2 regions of the Vagococcus carniphilus genome follow, and region 1 is predicted to be linked to the other one. Evidence: a T-box and tRNA genes for the amino acid it is inferred to sense, from the RefSeq annotation. Region 1 holds a T-box; the other holds one or more tRNA genes.
What was found. A T-box is a leader RNA that pairs with one kind of tRNA and senses whether it is charged. The one in region 1 lies ahead of serS (serine--tRNA ligase), so its partner is inferred to be a tRNA-Ser.
Positions count from the first base shown of each region.

Region 2: it encodes a tRNA-Ser, which carries the amino acid that the T-box ahead of serS (serine--tRNA ligase) is inferred to sense. The anticodon was not compared.

Region 1 is NZ_CP060720.1:171,527-181,138, forward strand. Features, by position in the region: gene rsmG (16S rRNA (guanine(527)-N(7))-methyltransferase RsmG) at 1-17, shown strand, start outside; gene H9L18_RS00820 (ParA family protein) at 87-854, shown strand; gene H9L18_RS00825 (ParB/RepB/Spo0J family partition protein) at 841-1,737, shown strand; gene H9L18_RS00830 (DUF951 domain-containing protein) at 1,925-2,116, shown strand; gene ychF (redox-regulated ATPase YchF) at 2,136-3,236, shown strand; gene H9L18_RS00840 (DUF1129 domain-containing protein) at 3,261-3,959, shown strand; gene guaB (IMP dehydrogenase) at 4,084-5,568, shown strand; gene serS (serine--tRNA ligase) at 5,674-6,951, opposite strand; T-box leader at 7,015-7,233, opposite strand; gene H9L18_RS00855 (MazG-like family protein) at 7,271-7,570, opposite strand; gene H9L18_RS00860 (serine hydrolase domain-containing protein) at 7,594-8,889, opposite strand; gene H9L18_RS00865 (serine hydrolase) at 8,981-9,612, opposite strand, start outside.
Region 2 is NZ_CP060720.1:1,951,375-1,960,986, forward strand. Features, by position in the region: gene dltD (D-alanyl-lipoteichoic acid biosynthesis protein DltD) at 1-221, opposite strand, end outside; gene dltC (D-alanine--poly(phosphoribitol) ligase subunit DltC) at 218-454, opposite strand; gene dltB (D-alanyl-lipoteichoic acid biosynthesis protein DltB) at 468-1,697, opposite strand; gene dltA (D-alanine--poly(phosphoribitol) ligase subunit DltA) at 1,697-3,205, opposite strand; gene H9L18_RS09565 (teichoic acid D-Ala incorporation-associated protein DltX) at 3,222-3,371, opposite strand; tRNA gene H9L18_RS09570 (tRNA-Gln) at 3,570-3,641, opposite strand; tRNA gene H9L18_RS09575 (tRNA-His) at 3,649-3,721, opposite strand; tRNA gene H9L18_RS09580 (tRNA-Tyr) at 3,738-3,818, opposite strand; tRNA gene H9L18_RS09585 (tRNA-Phe) at 3,828-3,900, opposite strand; tRNA gene H9L18_RS09590 (tRNA-Glu) at 3,937-4,008, opposite strand; tRNA gene H9L18_RS09595 (tRNA-Ser) at 4,024-4,113, opposite strand; tRNA gene H9L18_RS09600 (tRNA-Asn) at 4,146-4,219, opposite strand; tRNA gene H9L18_RS09605 (tRNA-Leu) at 4,259-4,342, opposite strand; tRNA gene H9L18_RS09610 (tRNA-Cys) at 4,362-4,432, opposite strand; tRNA gene H9L18_RS09615 (tRNA-Gln) at 4,439-4,510, opposite strand; tRNA gene H9L18_RS09620 (tRNA-His) at 4,518-4,590, opposite strand; tRNA gene H9L18_RS09625 (tRNA-Trp) at 4,602-4,672, opposite strand; tRNA gene H9L18_RS09630 (tRNA-Tyr) at 4,697-4,776, opposite strand; tRNA gene H9L18_RS09635 (tRNA-Phe) at 4,787-4,859, opposite strand; tRNA gene H9L18_RS09640 (tRNA-Asp) at 4,869-4,941, opposite strand; tRNA gene H9L18_RS09645 (tRNA-Val) at 4,956-5,028, opposite strand; tRNA gene H9L18_RS09650 (tRNA-Glu) at 5,049-5,120, opposite strand; tRNA gene H9L18_RS09655 (tRNA-Asn) at 5,128-5,201, opposite strand; rRNA gene rrf (5S ribosomal RNA) at 5,214-5,329, opposite strand; rRNA gene H9L18_RS09665 (23S ribosomal RNA) at 5,400-8,311, opposite strand; tRNA gene H9L18_RS09670 (tRNA-Ala) at 8,499-8,571, opposite strand; rRNA gene H9L18_RS09675 (16S ribosomal RNA) at 8,656-9,612, opposite strand, start outside.

The DNA.
Region 1 (9,612 bases):
AAAAACCCCTTATTTAAAGAAAGGGATTTATACTACTAGAAATATCTGTATTAAAATCTATCGTTAGACATATTGGAGGAAATATAATGGCACGGGTTATATCAGTTGCAAATCAAAAAGGTGGTGTGGGTAAAACAACCACCACAGTCAATTTGGGAGCTTGTCTTGCATTTTCAGGAAAAAAAGTATTGTTAGTCGATATGGATGCTCAAGGAAATGCGACAAGTGGAATAGGCATAAAAAAATCAGATGTTTCTCAAGATATTTATGATGTATTAGTCAATGAAGTACCAATAAAAGAAGTTATTCAAAAAACATCTCGTGAAGATTTAGATATCGCACCAGCGACGATTCAACTATCAGGAGCTGAAATTGAACTAACTTCTATGATGGCTAGAGAATCACGATTAAAATTAGCTCTAAAAGATGTTGAGGACGAATATGATTATATTCTAATTGATTGTCCACCATCTCTAGGACATTTAACAATTAATTCATTTTCAGCGAGTGATTCGATTTTAATTCCTGTCCAATGTGAGTATTATGCATTAGAAGGATTGAGCCAACTGTTAAATACCATTCGTTTAGTTCAAAAACACTTTAATCCTGATCTTAGAATTGAAGGGGTATTATTAACAATGTATGATGCTAGAACTAATCTTGGTTCAGAAGTAGTGGCAGAGGTAAGAAAGTACTTTAGAGAACGTGTTTATGACACTATTATTCCACGAAATGTGAGATTATCTGAAGCTCCAAGTCATGGTCAGTCAATTATTGACTATGATCCAAAATCAAAAGGTGCAGAATTTTATCATGCATTAGCAAAGGAAGTGATGACTCGTGAGCAAGACTAATAAAGGATTGGGTCGAGGAATTGACGCCCTTTTTAAAGATTTCTCTGAAATAGAAGAAGTTGATATAAAAAAAGAAACGGTTGTAGAAATTCCGTTAGAGGAATTGCGTCCAAATCCGTATCAACCAAGAAAAACCTTCGATGAAAAAGCGTTAGAAGAATTATCAGAGTCTATTAAACAATCAGGGGTATTCCAACCAATTATTGTCAGACAATCAACTATTAAAGGGTATGAAATTATTGCTGGGGAGAGACGTTTCCGTGCCTCTAAATTAGCAGGGAAAGAAACAGTTCCAGCAATTGTTCGCGAATTTGATGAAGCACGTATGATGCAAATCGCCGTTTTAGAAAACTTGCAACGGGAAGACTTAAGTCCAATGGAAGAAGCAGAAGCTTATGAGATGCTGATGAAAAACTTGAAATTAACACAAGTGGAGTTAGCTGAACAACTTGGTAAAAGTCGCCCATATATTGCCAATTATTTGCGTTTATTATCATTACCACAAGTGGTTAAAGATCTTGTTCAAAAAGAACAACTTTCAATGGGACAAGCAAGAACGTTATTGGCTTTAAAAGAAACAGATCAAATTATTCCTTTAGCAAATCGAGTTTTAAAGGAAGGATTAACTGTTCGTCAACTGGAACAAATTGTTTCAGAAATGAATGAAACACAAGGGCCACCTCTAAAAAAAGTGAAAAAGAAACCACAAGCTAAACCTTATTATATTAGAACGAGTGAAGATCGTTTAATGGATAAATTTGGAACAAGTGTTGCTATCCAAGAAAAAGATGGTAAAGGTAAAATTGAAATCGAATATTTATCTCAAGCTGATTTGACTCGAATTTTAGATATTTTAGAAATACAGTTTGACTCAGATATGTAAGAGGAGAAGAGAGGGAGAAAATATATTTTCTGAACCTCTTTTTTATCCTGATATATTATAAAAGTTGAAATTGAAGCTAAAAATAATTCGAAAAAATTTTAGAATTAACCCCGCAAACACATTCTATTTTATGTTAAGATATAGCTTGTGCATAGGCGACTTTTGAACGTAAAGGACGGTATTTAATATGTATGAATTAGGCGATGTGGTAGAGATGAAAAAACCTCACGCATGTCAAACCAATCGTTGGGAAATTGTCCGTATGGGAATGGATATTAAGATAAAATGTCTTAACTGCGAGCATATTGTGATGATGCCAAGACGTGAATTTGATAAAAAAATGAAAAAGATTCTAGAGATGAAAAACGTAGAAAATTAAAAGAAAGAGTGATCATTAGATGGCATTAACAGCAGGAATTGTTGGATTACCAAACGTTGGTAAATCAACGTTATTCAATGCAATAACAAAAGCAGGAGTAGAAGCGGCAAACTATCCATTTGCGACAATTGATCCTAACGTAGGAATGGTAGAAGTACCAGATTTTCGTTTAGACGAATTAACAAAATTAGTAAAACCTAAGAAAACAGTACCAGCAACATTTGAATTTACAGATATTGCAGGAATTGTAAAGGGTGCTAGTAAAGGTGAAGGTTTAGGAAATAAATTTTTAAGCAACATTCGTCAAGTAGATGCTATTTGTCATGTGGTTCGTTGTTTTGATGATGAAAATATCACTCACGTAGAAGGTCGTGTGAACCCGTTAGAAGATATCGAAATTATTAATTTAGAACTTATCTTTGCTGACTTAGAATCTGTTGATAAGCGTTTGAGCCGTGTAGCTAAAATCGCTAAAACAAAAGACAAAGAAGCGGTTGCTGAATTAGCAGTTTTAGAAAAAATTAAACCTGTTTTAGAAGAAGGGAAATCAGCAAGATCGATTGAATTCTCTGATGATGAATTACCAATTGTAAAAGGTTTATTCCTTTTAACAACAAAACCAGTTCTTTATGTAGCTAACGTTGCAGAAGACGAAGTGGCTGATGAAGAAGGTAATGAGTACGTACAACAAGTAAAAGAATTTGCGGCAACTGAAAATGCAGAAGTTATTACAGTTTGTGCTAAAGCTGAAGAAGAAATTGCTGAATTAGATGATGAAGATAAGATGGAATTTTTAGAAGCTTTAGGGATTGAAGAATCAGGATTAGATAAATTGATTCGTGCAGCATACCACTTGTTAGGTTTAGCAACTTATTTTACAGCAGGTGAGCAAGAAGTAAGGGCATGGACATTTAAAAATGGAATGAAGGCTCCTGAGTGCGCGGGAATTATTCATACTGATTTTGAACGCGGATTTATTCGTGCTGAAACAGTTTCTTATGATGACTTGAAAGAACATGGAAGTATGTCAGCGGCTAAGGAAGTGGGACGTGTTCGATTAGAAGGTAAAGAGTACATCGTAAAAGATGGCGACGTTATGCTGTTTAGATTCAACGTTTAAAATTAGAAAATAAAGGTGAGACTATTGGAAGAAACTAGAGAAGAACTACAACAAAAAGTAGCTCAAAATCGTGAGTTAATGACACAATTAACGAAAAAAAATGACCAATTTATTTTTGATATTAATAAAGTTTTAGAAACAAGTCAGTTAGAAGAAGAAAAAAAAGTAAGAGAACTCAACACAATGTTAGTTGCCTTAGTAGAAGGTCAAAAAACAGGTGTGACGGCTAAACAATTATATGGCACACCAACTGAAGCAGCTGATGCAATTATTAATGCACCAGAACCAGCTCCAGAGATGACTTTTGGTAAAATTATGTTAGATAACTTTTTACTATTATTCACTATTTTAAGTGTGATGGTTTCCCTATTCGGTATGTTTTCTAGAACAGGTCAACAAACAACTCAAGGAATCACAGCAATTGTATTAGGTGCAGCTTCAGGTGCTTTTTCATTCTACCTGATTTACCGCTATATCTATGTCTATGACCAACCAGGAGCAGATGCAAGTAAGCGTCCAGGATTCCTAAAAACATCGGGAATTATGGCATTAAGTTTTATTCCTTGGTTTATCGTATTTGCATTAGCTAGCTTCTTACCAGCCAATGTGAATCCGGTACTAGATCCAATGTTGACTATTTCTTTAGGGGTAGCCACTTATGGAATTCGTTATTGGTTGAAGAAAAAATTTAGATTTGAGAGTGTCATGTTTGCTAAACGTTAATAATTACTAAATCTAATCAAAGAACTTGATTAGATTTTTTTTTAATTAGCGGAATAAATTGACGAATTTACTTTTTTTTGGTAAGTTTGTAAGTAAAATAAAAATAAGGGAGTGCTATTTTCTAATGACAAATTGGGAAACAAAATTTTCAAAAAAAGGTTTTACTTTTGATGACGTCTTATTAATTCCAGCTGAAAGCCACGTGTTACCAAATGATGTGGATTTATCTGTGGAGCTGGCGCCCAATTTAAAACTAAATATTCCAATTATGAGTGCTAGTATGGATACTGTTACTGACAGTAAGATGGCTATTGCAATGGCAAGACAAGGTGGATTAGGGGTTATTCATAAAAACATGTCAATCGAGCAACAAGCTGATGAAGTAAAAAAAGTTAAACGTTCTGAAAGTGGTGTTATCATTGATCCGTTCTTCTTAACACCTGATAGTCTAGTTGCTGAAGCAGAACAATTAATGTCTAAATACCGTATCAGTGGTGTACCGATTGTAGAAACGTTAGAAAATAGAAAATTAGTTGGTATTTTAACAAATCGTGATTTACGTTTTATTACAGATTACCAACAACCGATTATTGATGTAATGACTAAAGAAGATTTAGTAACAGCACCTGTTGGAACATCTTTAAAAGATGCTGAAAATATTTTACAACAACATAAAATTGAAAAATTACCAATCGTTGATGATAAAGGTCGTTTAAGTGGTTTAATTACAATCAAAGATATTGAGAAAGTAATTGAATTCCCGAATGCAGCAAAAGATGAGCATGGACGTCTTTTAGTAGCAGCAGCAGTTGGTGTAACAAGTGACACGTTTGAACGTGCAGAAGCATTAGTAGACGCTGGTGTTGATGCTTTGATTATTGATACAGCTCATGGTCATAGTGCAGGTGTTATTAGAAAAATCAAAGAAATTCGTGATACATTCCAAAATGTAACGATTATTGCAGGAAACGTTGCAACAGCAGAAGGCACTAAAGCATTGTATGATGTTGGTGTTGATGTGGTTAAGGTGGGAATTGGACCAGGTTCAATTTGTACTACACGTGTAGTTGCAGGTGTTGGTGTTCCTCAATTAACAGCTATTTATGACGCTGCAGGTGTGGCTCGTGAATACGGAAGAACAATTATTGCTGATGGTGGTATTAAATATTCAGGAGATATCGTTAAAGCTTTAGCAGCAGGTGGGCATGTTGTTATGTTAGGCTCAATGTTAGCTGGAACAGATGAATCACCAGGTGAATTTGAAATTTATCAAGGTCGTCGTTTTAAAACATATCGTGGTATGGGTTCTCTTGGAGCGATGGAAAAAGGATCAAGCGATCGTTACTTCCAAAGTTCAGTAAACGAAGCTAACAAGTTAGTTCCAGAAGGTATTGAAGGTCGTGTTGCCTATAAAGGTAGCGCACAAGATATTGTCTTCCAAATGACAGGTGGCTTACGTGCAGGTATGGGTTATGTAGGTGCAGGTAACTTACAAGAACTACGTGACAACGCTCAGTTTGTTCAAATGAGTGGAGCAGGGTTACGTGAATCTCATCCTCATGATGTCCAAATCACAAAAGAAGCACCAAACTATTCAATTGAATCTTAAAACTTTTAAAAGGAAGGCTACTGAGGCCTTCTTTTTTTGCTTTATTAAGGTCGTTTGCTAAAAAAAGAGACCGACACGTAAGTCAGTCTCTATTAAATAAATGAATTAATCTTTAGTAATTTTTGTTAAACCACCCATGTAAGGAACTAAAACTTCAGGAATTGTTACACTACCGTCTTCATTTTGATAGTTTTCTAAGATAGCCGCAACAGTTCTACCAACAGCTAATCCAGATCCGTTTAAAGTATGCACGAAGTCAGTTTTACCTTCTTCGTTACGGTAACGGATTTTAGCACGTCTTGCTTGGAAGTTCTCACAGTTAGAACAAGAACTGATTTCACGATAAGTATCTTGAGCTGGAATCCAAACTTCAATGTCATAAGTTTTAGCAGCAGAAAAGCCCATGTCTCCTGTACAAAGAGTAATTACTCGGTATGGTAAGTTTAATTTTTGTAGAATAGCTTCTGCATTATTAGTCATTTTTTCTAATTCTTCATAAGAAGTTTCTGGTTTACTTAATTTTACCATCTCAACTTTGTTGAATTGGTGTAATCTGATTAAACCTCTTGTGTCACGTCCTGCACTTCCAGCTTCTGAACGGAAAGAAGGGCTTAGGGCTGTAAAGTAAACAGGTAATTGTTCAGGTGATAAAATTTCATCACGGTAGTAGTTAGTTAAAGGAACTTCTGCTGTAGGAATTAATGTATAGTTACTGTTTTCTAATTGGAAAACATCTTCTTTAAATTTAGGAAATTGACCTGTACCAAACATAGAATCTTCGTTAACAATGTATGGTGTAATCATTTCAGTATATCCATGTTCATAGATATGAGTATCAAGCATTAAATTGTAAATAGCTCTTTCTAAACGAGCGCCTAATCCTTTGTAGAAGACAAAGCGACTACCAGAAACCTTAGCACCACGTTCAAAATCTAAAATTCCTAAATTTTCAGCTACTTCCCAATGAGGTTTTGCTTCGAAATCAAATTTTCTAGGAGTTTCCCAACGTCTAACTTCCACATTGTCATCTTCGTCTTCTCCAACTGGAACATCTTCATGAGGTAGGTTTGGTAAAGTGTGAGAAATAGTTTGTAGTTTTTCGTCGATACCGCGAATTGTATCGTCTAACCCTTTAATTTTTTCTCCTAATTCTTTCATTTCAACAATTTTATCATCTGCATTTTCTTTGTTGCGTTTTAGTGTAGAGATTTCTTGAGAAACATCATTTTTAGTTTTTTTCAAAGTTTCCACTTGAACTAAATGTTCACGTCTGTCCTTATCAAGAGCCATGAAATCATTTAAAATCTCAACGTTAACTCCACGGGTTAATAATTTTTCTTTGACAATGTCAAAGTTTTGTCTCATAAATTTTACATCTAACATAATACATCCTCCTTAAATTTTTAAAATAAAAAAACCTTCCACCCCAAAAAGAATAAATATTCCTTTTGGGGCGAAAGGTTGAATTTCGCGGTACCACCCAGATTTACACATGTGTGTCTTCATTAAGCAAGTTAACGGTTTGCATCCGATGTAGCTTAATCCTAATGGTTTTCGCTACATATCATTAAAAAGTGGATTCCTTATCTTTTTGTATTGACTTTCACCAACCGTCAACTCTCTAAAACAAGTAAAGTAAGTACTAATCTTTTTTTGACTATTTATTAGATAGAGTATAGCTACTTTTTTTTAGTCTGTCAAATTAGTTGTGGAGGTGCTGCTTCCATTTTGTCATTTTTTCTGTCAAAAGCGTAATAAATTCTTCATCGCTGCTGCCTTCTAATTTGTAGTAAAGAGCAGTGGCAACTAAAATAGTATCAATACATTCTTCTTTGATATCCTCTGTTTGTAATGACTTATATTGATTACCACTGGCTTTAGTTTGACTTAACACAGCTTGAGCGACTTCACCAGATTCTTCAGATAATTTTAAGGCCATTTGTTCTAGTGTTTTTGGCTCAAGTATAGCTAATTGTTTGATTGCTTGAAGTGTTTTGTCCATTAAGGAATTAACCTCCATTAAAATTATTGTATTTGATTAATTTGTTGAAAGAGTTCTTTTGATAGGGCGATACTGCTTCTATCTTTTTCATTGATGTTACTTAAGAAAATAACCATATTGCTAGCATCTTTGTTAAAGAAAAGAGTAGATTCATATCCTCTGAATACACCGTGAGCATAATAATTGTTTTCTCGATCGTAGATACCTGCTTTATAATCATAGAAATAAGGTCCAGGTTTCTTTTCAAGAGTTTTTTGTAAGGTTTCTTGAGAGATGACCCTACCATCGATAACCGCTTGAATTAGTGTTAATAAATCTGAAACAGAGGTGTACATATTGCCGGTTCCTAATTCGTTAATATAGGTTGCTTCAGAAATTTTCACAGGTTCTCTTTTTACAGTACCGTCGTCTTCTTTGTAATAAGAAGGAATTAAATGGGTTTCTTGTTGAACATGATTATAAAATCCTGAGTGCTCTAAGTTAAGTGGCGTTTTTATAATTTCATCGAAATATTGTTCATAAGATGTATGAGTTATTTTTTCAATAATTGCTGCCAATAAGAAAAAGTTGACGTCAGAATAATGCCACTTAGTTTGTTTTTCATAGGTAACATTTTTTAATACATAAGCAATACTCTCATCTTTTGATTTAGTTGAACTAAGTTTTTCTTTTAAAACTAAACCAGATGTCATCGACAACATTTGATCAATAGTTATATTTTTACTATTTGGAATATCAGGATAGTAAGTATCAAGAGTGGTTTCTAACTCAATTTTTCCTTCTTCAATTAATGACATAAGTAAAGTTGCTGTCACTAATTTTTGGACAGAGCCTAACATGTAAGTACTATCTATAGGATTATTCGAATAGTCTTTTGTATTTCCGTAGTTATCCATTAAAACTACTTGGTTATTTTTTATTACTAAAAAGGTACCAGAGCTATTAGTTTGGCTGATTTTTTGATCAAGTTGTTTTGATAAATCAGTATGAAGAGAAGAAATATCTTGATAATTAGCAGTACTAACTCGAGGGATGAATTGATTCTCTTCCATCTCAATTGATGACTCAGTTGTTTGTTCAGTCTCAGTAGAACTTGACGTAGTATCTGTTGAACTTATGGATGATTGAGTTGTGTTTAAGCCGTATTGTTTAATTTCAGGTAAATCAAATTCCTTTTTTAATATAGGAAACCAGAAATAAACATTAAACGCAATAGCGCCACCTAGTAACAAACCAATAAAAAAAAGAATAACAGTTTTTCTTCTTTGCCTTTTAAGTCTTTTCCTAAGTAAATTAGTGGTGACTTTAGAAGGTTCCATAATGCAACCTCTCTTTCTATTAGATAAATTTATGAATCATTTTATCACAAAGATGTGAACAAAAAATGAAAAAACGTTAATACTTTTCGTATTAACGTTTTGTTATACTCTGCCAAATTTGAATGAAAAAATTAGCTCTTTCAATATCAGTTTTTAAAGCAACTTTAGAAACATCATGTATTTCTTCTTCTTTTGTTAAATAACCAAGGGTGTCAGTCGTGTTATAAACATGTTCACTCCCAACAATATAACCTTTTTTCTTAGGAGCATTAACTTTTTTCTTTTTTGTTAATTGCTTTTTATTTGGTTCGAAAAATAGTTTGATGTTCTGATTATCGTTTTTAGTCCAAACAGATAAGTCTTCGGTAAGGACAATAGAAGCTTTATCTTTTTTTCCCTTATTGATACTAATAGTACTTTGGCTTGATGGCTCACCTTTTTTTAGCACTGTTTTATATGACCAATTGTCATAAACGTAATTCATTAAATTGGCGGTTTCTTGGAAACGACTGTATTCAGGATCAACATCCATAACCACCGTGATAATTCTCTGATCTCCTCTTTTAGCAGTACCAACAAAACAGGCACCAGCAAGTGGAGTAGTTCCGGTTTTTAATCCATCGACACCTTCAGTGTAATAATCAAAATCCGGTAACATCTCATTTGAATTCCAAATAGTTGTTCCGTCTGAAATAGCTCTACTTGGAGATGAAGCAATTTCTA
Region 2 (9,612 bases), 1.2 Mb from region 1:
GATGAACCAAAGAAAGGTAAATATTTATCACTTGCCATCGCCTCATTCTTTAAATCATTTCCTTTTAGAACATTAACTGACATTGATGAAGCTGCTTCATGAATTGATTTTGCTGATGGTCCTGAAAACCAATGAATTGGGGAAAAGATAATCGCGCCAATGATGATAATTGCCGCAAAAAAAGGACCAACAGCAGAAAATAGTTTCTTTTTAGATATCATGATTGTAATGCAGTAATTTGATTAATAATTTGTTGAGGTGTTCCCCACTCACTTCTTTCATATTCTGAAACAGGCACTGTAATGCCTAGTTGACCATCAATTTCAACTAACATTTGAACTGTTGCCATCGAATCTAATAAACCATCTTCATATAGATCCATATCTAATTGTTCACTCACATCTTGACCTGTTAAATCTTCTAAAATTGCTAAAACTGTTTCTTTTACATCCATCATTGTCATCTCCCTAAATATTAAATATTTGTTTTGCTAAAGTATCCAAAAATCCTGAGAAGATTAAGAAACTAAAACAAACTGCGTTGAACGTGATAAAAACTGAAAGTCCATGTGTCCAACGATTACTTGGTAATTGATCTTTATGTTTCTTTTTATACCTTAGCCAAGCATCATTTATACAAATTAAAATCGCATGGTATAAACCATACACAATATAATACCACGTTAAACCGTGCCAGACACCCATAATTAAAAATAATGCAAAATAGCCAACATTTGATGCAACTATTCTACTTTTGAAAACTTTCTTCTTCATTAAAGTAAACATCAATCTCATATAAACATAATCTCTGAACCAAAATGATAAAGACATATGCCATCTATTCCAAAATTCTTTTATATTTGGACTTAAAAATGGTTTATTAAAGTTAATTGGTGTCTCATATCCAAGTAAATAACTGGTACCTACAGCAAAGAGACTGTATCCTGCAAAATCAAAAAATAAATACATACTATAGACATACATATATCCTATGGTTCCAACTAAAACACCACTTCTTGAAAGTGCAAAGGATTGAACAATAGGAAGCAAATGACTTCCCAACGCATAGCCTATTAAAAACTTATATAAGAATCCTAAAAAGATATAATGGATTCCTTTTCCTAATAATTCAATATACTTATCTTTACTTGGTGGTTCTTTTAAATCTTTTACAAATCGTTTATAACGATCAATAGGACCAGAAGAAATAGTCGGGAAAAAGAGTAAAAATTGAATATAATGGCTCATTTTATAATCTTTTATCATTCCATCTCTAATTTCCATAATAACTTGAACCGATTTGAACGTTAAATAAGAATATCCTAAAAAGTAAAAGAGAAGATAAGACTTACTTCCTGTAAAAGGACCTAACTTCATAATTATCATAGGTATAATACTCAAAAAGACAGATAGATAAAACCAACTACTTTTATTTGCTTTTTGTCTATATCTAAAGTAAATACCTGTTAAAAGACACTGCCAAACAACATAAGCAATTAATGCAATACCTTGTTTTATATTTGGTCCAGCAAAACTAATCCATAGAAAGAATACAGTCAGCAAGTTTTGGTACCAATACAATCTCTTTCCTCTTAAAGAGGAAATGATTGATGGAATAAACAAGATAGCCAAAATAATGAAGTAAAAGGGCTTTTCATATGGTGTCAAAAATGGTACAAATTGAGTAATACTTGCCATTATTTGTTCACCTCATTTATCAACCCTTTTCTATCCACCTTACCATTAGCAGTTAGTGGTAACGATTCAACAAAGATAAAACGTTGTGGAATCATGTAATCCATTACTTTATTAGAAAGGTCTTCTTTCAAAAGTTTCGTCACTTCTTTTTCATCGAAAGAAGCTGTCGCATCATAGACAATATAAGCAACTAATTGCTGTACTTTATGACTCTTATTATATTTCGGTACAACACAAGCATTTTTAACACCATTAAGCATTGTTAAATGATGATCGATATCACCTAATTCAATTCGATACCCATGCCATTTAATTTGAAAATCTAATCTTCCTTTATAGTACAACATATCATTCTTAATCAGTCCAGCATCACCAGTTCTATATGCTGGTTTTCCCTCATACATAAAGAAAGCCTCTTTTGTTTTTTCAGGATTATTAAAGTATCCAATAGAAACTCCAGGACCAACAATAATAATTTCACCAATTTCTCCTGAAGAAAGAGCATGTCCATTGTCGTCCAATATAATTAATTCAGTGTCACCTTTTACCTTACCTAAAGGTAATCGATCGTTATTATTTAGAACATCTTGTGTTATTTTAACAATAGTAATAGCTACCGTTGCTTCAGTGGGTCCATAAGTATTAAAAATAGACGCATTAGGAAAACGATCTATTAATTTTTGAGCAACATTATGAGGTAACTCTTCACCACAAAACTGAAAATTTTCCAATGAAGGTAATTTTTCACTAGTAAACTCAGGGTTCAACAAACAAATCTCAATTAATGATGGTGTTGAAACCCAAACGTTTAAATTCATTTTGGGAATACTACCAAAAAGTAACGGGAAACTCTCAACCATTTTCTTTTCCATTGGTACCAAAGTACCACAAGTTAAAAGAGATGGAAATAAATCCATTACTGACAAGTCAAATGAAAATGGTGCTTGGCACAGAAACCTTTGTTCCATTTTCAATTCAAAATCCTCTAACATCCAGTTACAAAAGCTTTCTAAGTTGGAATAAGTAATTTGTACACCCTTAGGTTTACCGGTTGTACCAGAAGTAAAAATAGTATAATAAACATCATTTCCTGAAACGACGTTACTAAATGAAGGAACTGTTCTCTTAGATACAATCTCTTCAAATAAATTTAAATTAATAACATTTCCTATCTCTAACGGCCAATCATCTATAGCTATGACACAAATCGCTTGTGACTCTTCATAAATCATTTTCACTCGATCAACTGGAGTATGTCCATCAACTGGTATGTAACCATATCCAGCCTTTGTACATCCTAAAAAGCTAACAACCATACGGCTGTTTTGACCGCCATATACAATAATATTTTTACCAGTCTCTTCATTTTCTTCTAAATAAGAAGCCAAAGAGTTAGACATATTTTCTAACTCTAAATATGTTAAACTATTTTCTCCCTCATCAAAAAATATATTATTTGGTTTTTTTTCAGACCAAGTCCTAATAGTTTCAACAATTTTATTCTCCATCTTCTAACATCCCCTTCTAAAATTGATTATAGATAAAGGATCCTCCACCTACTGAACTGTAATGATATAAGTAAACTAATCCTAATAGAATAATTGCATATAAAGCTGTTTTTCCAATAAAACTTAACCAATATTTAGATTGCTCACTTTTAACTATATTCTTCATTTCCATTTTAGTCATCCTCTCTTGATGTTTTCTTAGTTAAATTTTAACTCAAAACTTGCTCTTTTCTATCAAGCATTTGTACCAAATTTAACTACGACTTTAGTCCTAGATTAACGTCACAATAGAAACATTTGTAATATATAAGTAACAATGCATTATATTTCTCAAAAAAAAAGACTCGAATAATCGAGTCTTTTACTGGGCTAGCTGGATTCGAACCAACGAGTGACGGAGTCAAAGTCCGTTGCCTTACCACTTGGCTATAGCCCATTAAAGGGGCGACTGATGGGAATCGAACCCACGAATGCCGGAGCCACAATCCGGTGCGTTAACCACTTCGCCACAACCGCCATATAATTTTAAAAATGGAGGGGGGCAGATTCGAACTGCCGAACCCGAAGGAGCGGATTTACAGTCCGCCGCGTTTAGCCACTTCGCTACCCCTCCATATTTTAATGGCGCAAGACAGAATCGAACTGCCGACACACGGAGCTTCAATCCGTTGCTCTACCAACTGAGCTACTGCGCCTAAACCAATCTAAAATAGATTAAATTTATTTTTTTATGACCCGTACGGGACTCGAACCCGTGTTACCGCCGTGAAAGGGCGGTGTCTTAACCGCTTGACCAACGGGCCTGTTTAATTTAATTACGGAGAGTAAGGGATTCGAACCCTTGAGACAGTTATTACCGCCTACATGATTTCCAATCATGCTCCTTCGGCCAGCTCGGACAACTCTCCAGATTCATTATTTACCTTAATTCTCAATAATACTCCGGCAGTAGGACTCGAACCTACGACATCATGATTAACAGTCATGCGCTACTACCAACTGAGCTATGCCGGATAATTTTTAATTATATTATTATGTTTAAGCACTATACAATACCGGCGGCCGGGGTCGAACCGGCACGCCCTTGCGGGCACAGGATTTTGAGTCCAGCGCGTCTGCCAATTCCGCCACGCCGGCATAAAACATAATATATAAAAGGCGGTAACCGGATTTGAACCGATGATAAAGGTGTTGCAGACCTCTGCCTTACCACTTGGCTATACCGCCGAAATACTGGGCTAGCTGGATTCGAACCAACGAGTGACGGAGTCAAAGTCCGTTGCCTTACCACTTGGCTATAGCCCATTAAAGGGGCGACTGATGGGAATCGAACCCACGAATGCCGGAGCCACAATCCGGTGCGTTAACCACTTCGCCACAACCGCCATAATAAAAACAGGGGTAGTAGGAATCGAACCCACGCTGACGGTTTTGGAGACCGTAGTTCTACCGCTAAACTATACCCCTATAGTTTATATATAATAATTAAAATGGAGGGGGCAGATTCGAACTGCCGAACCCGAAGGAGCGGATTTACAGTCCGCCGCGTTTAGCCACTTCGCTACCCCTCCATATTTAAAATGGCGCAAGACAGAATCGAACTGCCGACACACGGAGCTTCAATCCGTTGCTCTACCAACTGAGCTACTGCGCCTAAAACAAACGGTCCCGACGGGATTTGAACCCGCGATCTCCTGCGTGACAGGCAGGCATGTTAACCCCTACACCACGGAACCAATTATTTAGGTAATGGAGGTTAACGGGATCGAACCGCTGACCCCCTGCTTGTAAGGCAGGTGCTCTCCCAGCTGAGCTAAACCTCCATTTGGTTATATAAAACTTATGACCCGTACGGGACTCGAACCCGTGTTACCGCCGTGAAAGGGCGGTGTCTTAACCGCTTGACCAACGGGCCATTTAAACTCCGGCAGTAGGACTCGAACCTACGACATCATGATTAACAGTCATGCGCTACTACCAACTGAGCTATGCCGGATAATTATAATAAGCATGGCAACGTCCTACTCTCACAAAGGGAAACCCTTCACTACCCTCGGCGCTAAAAAGCTTAACTTCTGTGTTCGGCATGGGAACAGGTGTATCCTTCTTGCCATCATCGCCACACTTATTTTTTTGAGTGATTGTTCACTCAAAACTGGATGTTTTAGTTATATTCAACATTGTTACCGATATTTTGGTTAAGTCCTCGACCGATTAGTACTAGTCCGCTCCGTACATCGCTGCACTTCCACTCCTAGCCTATCTACCTGATCATCTTTCAGGGGTCTTACTTTCTTAAAGAAATGGGAAATCTCATCTTGAGGGGGCTTCACGCTTAGATGCTTTCAGCGTTTATCCCGTCCATACATAGCTACCCAGCAATGCCCTTGGCAGAACAACTGGTACACCAGAGGTATGTCCATCCCGGTCCTCTCGTACTAAGGACAGCTCCTCTCAAATTTCCAACGCCCGCGACGGATAGGGACCGAACTGTCTCACGACGTTCTGAACCCAGCTCGCGTGCCGCTTTAATGGGCGAACAGCCCAACCCTTGGGACCGACTACAGCCCCAGGATGCGACGAGCCGACATCGAGGTGCCAAACCTCCCCGTCGATGTGAACTCTTGGGGGAGATAAGCCTGTTATCCCCAGGGTAGCTTTTATCCGTTGAGCGATGGCCCTTCCATGCGGAACCACCGGATCACTAAGCCCGACTTTCGTCCCTGCTCGAGTTGTAGCTCTCGCAGTCAAGCTCCCTTCTGCCTTTGCACTCTACGAATGATTTCCAACCATTCTGAGGGAACCTTTGGGCGCCTCCGTTACATTTTAGGAGGCGACCGCCCCAGTCAAACTGTCCATCTGACACTGTCTCCCGCCACGATAAGTGGCGCGGGTTAGAATGGTCATAACACAAGGGTAGTATCCCACCAATGCCTCCCTCGAGACTAGCGTCCCGAGCTCTACGGCTCCTACCTATCCTGTACATGTGTCACAAACATTCAATATCAAACTACAGTAAAGCTCCATGGGGTCTTTCCGTCCTGTCGCGGGTAACCTGCATCTTCACAGGTACTAAAATTTCACCGAGTCTCTCGTTGAGACAGTGCCCAAATCGTTACGCCTTTCGTGCGGGTCGGAACTTACCCGACAAGGAATTTCGCTACCTTAGGACCGTTATAGTTACGGCCGCCGTTTACTGGGGCTTCAATTCTGAGCTTCGCTATTGCTAACCCATCCTCTTAACCTTCCAGCACCGGGCAGGCGTCAGCCCCTATACGTCATCTTTCGATTTTGCAGAGACCTGTGTTTTTGATAAACAGTCGCTTGGGCCTATTCACTGCGGCTGAACTTGCGTTCAGCACCCCTTCTCCCTAAGTTACGGGGTCATTTTGCCGAGTTCCTTAACGAGAGTTCTCTCGCTCACCTTAGGATTCTCTCCTCGACTACCTGTGTCGGTTTGCGGTACGGGCCGTTTGTTTCTAACTAGAAGCTTTTCTTGGCAGTGTGATATTAAGACTTCGGTACTAAATTTCCCTCCTCATCACAACTTGTCCTTAGAGATAAAAGCATTTGACTCTTATCAAGACTTATTGCTTGAACGCACATATCCAACAGTGCGAACTTGTAACCTACTGCGTCCCTCCATTGTTCAAACAAAACAAACGGGTACAGGAATCTCAACCTGTTATCCATCGCCTACGCCTATCGGCCTCGGCTTAGGTCCCGACTAACCCTGGGAGGACGAGCCTTCCCCAGGAAACCTTAGTCATTCGGTGGACAGGATTCTCACCTGTCTTTCGCTACTCATACCGGCATTCTCACTTCTAAGCGCTCCACCAGTCCTTACGATCTAGCTTCGACGCCCTTAGAACGCTCTCCTACCATAGAACCAAAAGGTTCTATCCACAGCTTCGGTAATATGTTTAGCCCCGGTACATTTTCGGCGCAAGGGCACTCGACTAGTGAGCTATTACGCACTCTTTAAATGATGGCTGCTTCTGAGCCAACATCCTAGTTGTTTGTGCACCCTCACATCCTTTTCCACTTAACATATATTTGGGGACCTTAGCTGGTGGTCTGGGCTGTTTCCCTTTCGACAATGGATCTTATCACTCACTGTCTGACTCCCGGACATAAATGAATGGCATTCGGAGTTTATCTGAATTCGGTAACCCAAGACGGGCCCCTAGTCCAAACAGTGCTCTACCTCCATCATTCTTAATTCCGAGGCTAGCCCTAAAGCTATTTCGGAGAGAACCAGCTATCTCCAAGTTCGTTTGGAATTTCTCCGCTACCCACACCTCATCCCCGCACTTTTCAACGTACGTGGGTTCGGTCCTCCAGTGCGTTTTACCGCACCTTCAACCTGGACATGGGTAGGTCACATGGTTTCGGGTCTACGACTACATACTCACTCGCCCTATTCAGACTCGCTTTCGCTACGGCTCCGCTTCTTCAGCTTAACCTCGCATGCAATCGTAACTCGCCGGTTCATTCTGCAAAAGGCACGCCATCACCCATTAACGGGCTCTGACTTGTTGTAGGCACACGGTTTCAGGTTCTATTTCACTCCCCTTCCGGGGTGCTTTTCACCTTTCCCTCACGGTACTGGTTCACTATCGGTCACTAGAGAGTATTTAGCCTTGGGAGATGGTCCTCCCGGATTCCGACGGAATTTCTCGTGTTCCGCCGTACTCAGGATACTCATAGGTGTGTTGTTGATTTCGTCTACGGGGCTTTTACCCGCTCCGGCTGATCTTTCCAGATCGATTCAACTATCCACAACAGCTACCACAGCTGAGTCCTACAACCCCAAGAAGCAAGCTTCTTGGTTTGGGCTGTTTCCGTTTCGCTCGCCGCTACTAAGGAAATCGAATTTTCTTTCTCTTCCTGCAGGTACTTAGATGTTTCAGTTCTCTGCGTCTACCTCTAACAAGCTATGTATTCACTTGAAAGTAACATCCTATAAAAGATGCTGGGTTCCCCCATTCGGAAATCTCTGGATCATAGCTTACTTACAGCTCCCCAAAGCATATCGGAGTTAGTCCCGTCCTTCATCGGCTTCTAGTGCCAAGGCATCCACCGTGCGCCCTTATTCACTTAACCTTTTCTAACTATATATGAGTTAGATGTTTCTGATTTTACTTAAATAGCGATATTCAAGTAAAACTATTTATGTATCACAATTTTACTAATAAAACTGATCAACTCGGTGTGTTAAAAATTAATGTTGATGTCTAACTTCAACTATCCAGTTTTCAATGAACAATACAATTGGTGTCAAAGACACCAATGGAGCCTAGCGGGATCGAACCGCTGACCTCCTGCGTGCAAGGCAGGCGCTCTCCCAGCTGAGCTAAGGCCCCTATTTAGAATTATAAAAGCAAGAGAATAAATCTCTCAAAACTGAACAAAGTAAGTACCAATGTGTTTTCCGTAATATTCCTTAGAAAGGAGGTGATCCAGCCGCACCTTCCGATACGGCTACCTTGTTACGACTTCACCCCAATCATCTATCCCACCTTAGGCGGCTGGCTCCAAAAGGTTACCTCACCGACTTTGGGTGTTACAAACTCTCGTGGTGTGACGGGCGGTGTGTACAAGGCCCGGGAACGTATTCACCGTGGCGTGCTGATCCACGATTACTAGCGATTCCGGCTTCATGTAGGCGAGTTGCAGCCTACAATCCGAACTGAGAACGGCTTTAAGAGATTAGCTAAACCTCGCGGTCTTGCGACTCATTGTACCGTCCATTGTAGCACGTGTGTAGCCCAGGTCATAAGGGGCATGATGATTTGACGTCATCCCCACCTTCCTCCGGTTTGTCACCGGCAGTCTCGCTAGAGTGCCCAACTGAATGATGGCAACTAACAATAAGGGTTGCGCTCGTTGCGGGACTTAACCCAACATCTCACGACACGAGCTGACGACAACCATGCACCACCTGTCACTTTGTCCCCGAAGGGAAAGCTCTATCTCTAGAGTGGTCAAAGGATGTCAAGACCTGGTAAGGTTCTTCGCGTTGCTTCGAATTAAACCACATGCTCCACCGCTTGTGCGGGCCCCCGTCAATTCCTTTGAGTTTCAGCCTTGCGGCCGTACTCCCCAGGCGGAGTGCTTAATGCGTTAACTGCAGCACTGAAGGGCGGAAAGCCTCCAACACTTAGCACTCATCGTTTACGGCGTGGACTACCAGGGTATCTAATCCTGTTTGCTCCCCACGCTTTCGAGCCTCAGCGTCAGTTACAGACCAGAGAGTCGCCTTCGCCACTGGTGTTCCTCCATATATCTACGCATTTCACCGCTACACATGGAATTCCACTCTCCTCTTCTGCACTCAAGTTCCCCAGTTTCCAATGACCTTCCTCGGTTGAGCCGAGGGCTTTCACATCAGACTTAAGAAACCG